2 regions of the Streptomyces yamdrokensis genome follow, and region 1 is predicted to be linked to the other one. Evidence: riboswitches for the same ligand, from Rfam matches in the RefSeq annotation. Region 1 holds a riboswitch; the other holds the start of a gene.
The links. A riboswitch is a leader RNA that binds a small molecule or an ion and turns the genes downstream of it on or off. The one in region 1 is predicted to bind cyclic di-AMP.

Region 1 (2,773 bases):
AGCTGGTCGGCCACGACCTGGTCGAGCAGTTTCCCGCGCACCGCGAGATTCGTGTACTGGAAGTCGCCTTCGGGGCGCCGGTCGGCGAGGAGTACCGCGAACCGGTCGGCCCAGCCGACGAACGCCCCGCCGGGGCCGGGGTCGCCGACGCCCTCGGTGAAGCTGTCCCCCACCGCCACGTACGACCCGATCACTGGCTTGCTGTCATTCTTCGAATCGTCTGCCACAACCGGACATGATTCACCTTCGAATGTGACCTACGCGACCGTAGGAAGGCATTGACGGCCGGTGAGATAAGCCACTCGCAAAGCATCGGCCAATTCCGGAATAGCCCTCGGGAGGGGGATGTTGGGCGGCGGGCGACGTGACGTACGGAACACTCCGGGCACACACCGAACACACCGAACGCGCCGAAGGCCGGACCCGGGGATCGGGGTCCGGCCTTCGGCGCGTGCCGGGCAGGTTGCCGCGGGGGTCAGCCGATGGAGACGCCCTTGCCGCGGAGGTAGGAGACCGGGTCCACGTCCGAGCCGTAGTCCGGCGTGGTGCGGATCTCGAAGTGCAGGTGCGGGCCGGTCGAGTTGCCGGTGGAGCCCGAGAGGCCGACCTGCTGGCCGCCGCTCACGGCCTGGCCGGCCGAGACGGACAGCGAGGACAGGTGGGCGTACTGGGCGTAGTGGCCGTCGTTCAGCTTGATGACGACCTGGTTGCCGTACGCGCCGGCCCAGCCGGCGGAGACGACGGTGCCCGGGCCCACGGCCTTCAGGGAGGTGCCCGTCGGGACGGCGAAGTCGACACCGGTGTGGTAGCCGCTGGACCACATGCTGCCGGCCACCTTGTAGGCGGTGCCGAGGCCGCCGCCGGGCACCGGCGAGCTGTAACCGGAGGTGTTCGCGGCCTGGTTCACGGTCGCCGCACCGGAGGACGCCTTCGACGCGGACTGCTCGGAGGAGTCCGAGGACGGCTTCGAAGCGGACTGCTCCGAGGACTCACCGGCCGCCGCCGGCTTCGACGCGGAGGACGGAGCGGACGAAGAGGGTGAAGCGCTCCTCTCGGGAGAAGAGGACTTCTTCGGCGTACCGGTCGCGGCGGCCTTGCCGTCGACCGAGAGCTTCAGACCGGGGTGGATGAGCGACGGGTCACTGCCCACAGCCTCGCGGTTGTCGGCGTAGAGCTGCTTCCAGCCGCCGTCGACGCTCTCGGACTCGGCGATCTTCGCCAGGTAGTCGCCGCCCTTCACTATGTACGTGCGGGCGTCGCCCCCCTCTTCGCCGTCGGTCTTCACGCCGTCAGCCGTCTTGCCGGCGACGGAATACGACTGGACGGCCTTTTCCGGAGCGATCTGCACAGGGGCGGCGTTCGCTCCGGTGGCACCGAGAAGCGGCAGGGCGAGTGCGGCGCCACCGGTCCCGGCGACGGCGATGGAACGGGTGAAACGCAAAGCGCTGGGGCGGCGGTGCTTACCCTTTGCGGGCATGACGAATTCCTCTCCGGCGCCTACGAGGTGAGCTGTCGGGTTCGGACTGGAGATGCCCGGCCGCGCCGAAACGCGGCTTAACCCCGAGCCGTTCCGGAGACCGGAACAGGCAGTCGTACCTGTGGGTCCCCCGCTCCTGCCGCACACGGGTCAGAGTGTGAAGGCTCCGGACAGCGGCAGGATTAGGCGTCTGTCCGGATCGATGGTGAACGTAGGCGACCGGGACGCAAAGGAACAAGCGCGATCTTCCGAGCAAAGGCGCATTTGTGTGATCCATTGACATAAAAACCGTCACCCAGAGTCGCCCCGATTGTCACGCACCCCCGAATCCCCTTGCGAAACACCGAAATTACGTGAGCATGGCGACAACGCATCGTCACCTCTATGACGATGCTCACCACCCCATTCCCATCTCCCTTTCTATCGGGGCATGTTATGACGAAACTATCCAAACGGACAGAACGCCCGAATAGCAGAAGAAGGGGCCTTTCGGTCCGGCTGGGGGCCGCTCGGGAGCCGTCACGGGTCCGTCCGCGCAGGCGGCTCGAGACCGCCGGCTGCCACGCCGCCGGCCCGGTCACCAACTCATGGCCCCGCCAGGCATGTCGTATCGTCGGGTGACACCCGTCGACGCCGCCGCGCCGGCGGCGCAGAGTGGGAAAGGGGCCCCCGTGACGCAGCAGATCCCGTCGACCGAACCCGAGCTCACCGGTGTGCGCAATTTCCGTGACGTGGGCGGCCTGCCGACCGTCGACGGCCGCCGGGTGCGGCACGGGATGCTGTTCCGCAGCGGCCACCTCGCACACGCCACCGAGGAGGACGCAGCCTTCCTGTCCTCCCTGGGACTGCACACCGTCTTCGACTTCCGTAACGCGGCCGACCACAAGCTGGACGGACGGGACATCGAGCTGCCCGGCGTGCGCAATGTGAACCTGCCGCTGAGCGACCCGGCCGACGGCGCCGAGTTCTGGAGGATGGTCCGGGACGGGGACCTCGACCAGCTCCGCGCGATCCTCGCCGACGGCAAGGGAGCGGACCGGATGATCGCCTCGTACCGCGCGACCGTGACGCAGCGCACCTCCGAACACTCCCGCGTGCTGATCTCGCTCGCCGAGGAGAGCCTGCCCGCGCTGATGCACTGCGCGGCGGGCAAGGACCGCGCGGGCCTGTCGGTGGCGGTGACGTTGCTCGCGCTGGGCGTGGAACGGGACGCGATCTTCGACGACTACCTGAAGTCCAGCGCCGCGCACCGCCGCTACAAGGTGCGCCGCAGCGCCACCTCCGCCTCGGCCTACT
Region 2 (2,773 bases), 3.9 Mb from region 1:
GCGTTGGCGCCGAGGGAGCCCTTGTTGTCGGTGGCGTCCAGGTCGAACATCGCCTGGTCGATCAGGCGCTGCTCGGTGGCGTCGTAGCCGACGAGCTCCGGGCCGATCTGCTCGATGACGGCCAGGACTGCCTTCTCGACACCCTTGCCCTGGTAACGGTCGGGGTCTCCGTCACGGAGTTCGATGGCCTCGAAGGCGCCGGTGGAGGCGCCGGACGGGACGGCGGCACGACCCGTGCTGCCGTCGTCGAGGCCGACCTCGACCTCGACCGTGGGGTTGCCTCGGGAGTCCAGGATTTCCCGGGCTACGACGACGTCGATGGACGGCACGAGCATCTCCTTCATGGATGTGACGTGGTTCAGCGGGGCCACGGGGCCCTGCGGACCCGAGCCTATCCGGCCCGGGGCGATCGGCCATCCGGTCGGCCGCTTCGCGGACAGAACCGAGAGTAAATTGTTTCCGAACGGAACAAAAAGGTTTCCGGGAAATCCGGGGACGGGGGGCCGGGGCCGGCCACGGAAAAGCCCCGCCCCGGCGCGTACGGGGGAGACGCGCCGGGGCGGGGCGGACCTTCGCGGGGACGGGGGCCCGGACCCGCGGCCGGCGTCCTACTTCAGGTGCAGCTGCTGGCCCGGGTAGATGAGGTCGGCGTCCTCGACGATGTCGTCGTTCAGCTTGAACAGCTTGCCCCAGCCGCCCTTGACCTCGTGCTCCGAGGCGATCGAGCTGAGGGTGTCGCCCTTGACGACCTTGTACTCGCCGTCGCCCTTCTCGACCTTCTCACCGGTCGGGGTGGTGACGGTCTTCCCGGCGGCCGGACGCTCGTCGGAGCGGGAGGCCTTCTGCTCGGCGGAACGCTCGGGAGCGGCCTCGGTGCTCTGCTCCTGGGGCTCCTGCTCCGGGGACTGCTGCTGGGAGCTCTGCGAGGAGCCGCCGTCCTGGCTGCCGGAGCCCTGGTTGCCCGAGCCCTCGGCGGAACCGCCACCGGTGTAGGCGGCGTTGGACAGGCCCTTGCCGCAGACCGGCCAGGCACCCTTGCCCTGGCCCGCGAGGACCTTCTCGGCGATCTCGATCTGCTGGGCCTTGCTGGCCTGGTCGGCGGTGGCGGCGTACTGCGTGCCGCCGTAGCCGGCCCAGGTGGAGGCGGAGAACTGCAGGCCGCCGTAGTAGCCGTTGCCGGTGTTGATCGACCAGTTGCCGCCGGACTCGCACTGGGCGACGGTGTCCCACTCGGCGGGAGTGGCGGCCGAGGCGCTGCCGGCCGCCATCAGCGGGGCGGCGACGGCGGCACCGGTGATGCCGGCGACGGCGATGGCACGGGTGGCCTTGGACGGACGACGGTGCTTGCCCTTGCTGGAAAACAGCATGGATGGATCCCCTCACCGACGCCTACGAGGTGAGCTGTCGGGTTCGGGCCGGTTGAGTTGCCCGGCCGCGTTCCCTTGCGGGACGCGGCTTCACCCCGAGCCGCATCCGGCGTACTTCACCGGATCCGGCGCCTACCTTGGGTCCCCCGCTCCTGCCTACGGCGCATGACGCGACGACTGTTCCCGTGCTGCCACTGGCAGGATTCGGCGTGGCGGCAGCCGGGGCCCGCGATGGCGAGCGATCACGACCGTAGGCACGCCCCCGGCGGATTATCAAAGACGATCAGGGCTTCTGAGACCTATCTCTCATCACCTTTAAAACGGACATTCGTTGCGAAACGTGACTCTCAACTTCCGCCGCCGACGCGCTTTTTCGCACGCCGGCCCGCCTGTCGCCCAATCGACGCACCGTCATCACCCGGCCGGCGCACGGCCGACGCCCGAGCGGCCGGCCGCCGCTGCGGGAATGTCGGCATTTACCCGATTCGAAACCAGATGCGAGTTCCTAGCCGAAAAGGGTGAGATTCGGGGCGTTCGCGCCCGCGGCTTCGTCGTCCCCGCCGTACTGGGCGAGCCATCCGCCGCCGAGCGCAAGGGAGTCGGAGGCGACCGAGGAGCCGCCCGCGGAGGCCGCGCCGGAGTCGCTCGACGGGGAGGAGCCGTCGAGGCCGCGCGTGAAGCCGAGACCGCCGCGCGAGGCGTGCCGGCCGGAGGATCCGGCGTCACGGTCCGCACGCGCCTCTTCCTCGGCGCTGGCGCCGCGGTGACGGCCGCCGCCGGAGTCCTCGCCGTCGGCCGATTCCGAAGCGTCGGCCTTCTGCCCCGACTTGTCCGAGTCGTCACCCTTGGCGGAGGAAGACGCGGAGGGGGAGGGAAAGGCGTCCGCCCCTCCTTCCTTCTTCCGGCCGTCCGCGGCGTCTTCGTCGCCCTCGTCGCCCTCGGCGTCCTTCGCGTCCTTCGCGTCCGACGAGGAGCCGGCGGACTGGGACGGCGACGGAGTGGCGGACCTTTCGGAGCCGGTCCCGCCCGACGAGTCGCCCTCCGCGCCGGTGTCGACGTCGAGCACGGACGAGTCCTGCTCCAGGCCCCCCAGCAGCCCGCAGGCTCTCCACACACCGACGCCCTGGTCGGCGAGGATCTTCTCGGCCACGGCTATCTGCTGGCCGCGGCTGGCCTGGTCGGCGCTGGCCGCGTAGTCGAGGCCGCCGTAGGCCTCCCAGTCCTCCTGGGTCAACTGCAGGCCGCCGTAGTAGCCGTTGCCGGAGTTCTGGCTCCAGGAGCCGCCCGACTCGCACTCGGCCACCCGGTCCCAGGTCGAGCCGTCGGCGGCACTGGCGGCGCCGGCCCCGAGGAGGGGGATCGCGATGGCCGAGCCGGTCACTCCGGCCGCGACGAGAAGAGCCGGA

Region 2: linked by a shared signal. The riboswitch ahead of ACWZEH_RS13695 (transglycosylase family protein) and the one ahead of ACWZEH_RS31125 (M23 family metallopeptidase) in region 1 are both predicted to bind cyclic di-AMP.

Annotation. Positions count from the first base shown of each region.
Region 1 covers NZ_CM132679.1:7,045,935-7,048,707, reverse strand. The annotation lists gene ACWZEH_RS31130 (SGNH/GDSL hydrolase family protein) at 1-194, opposite strand, end outside; gene ACWZEH_RS31125 (M23 family metallopeptidase) at 476-1,477, opposite strand; cyclic di-AMP (ydaO/yuaA leader) riboswitch at 1,480-1,643, opposite strand; gene ACWZEH_RS31120 (tyrosine-protein phosphatase) at 2,149-2,773, shown strand, end outside.
Region 2 covers NZ_CM132679.1:3,164,695-3,167,467, forward strand. The annotation lists gene eno (phosphopyruvate hydratase) at 1-329, opposite strand, end outside; gene ACWZEH_RS13695 (transglycosylase family protein) at 609-1,367, opposite strand; cyclic di-AMP (ydaO/yuaA leader) riboswitch at 1,372-1,541, opposite strand; gene ACWZEH_RS13700 (transglycosylase family protein) at 1,873-2,773, opposite strand, start outside.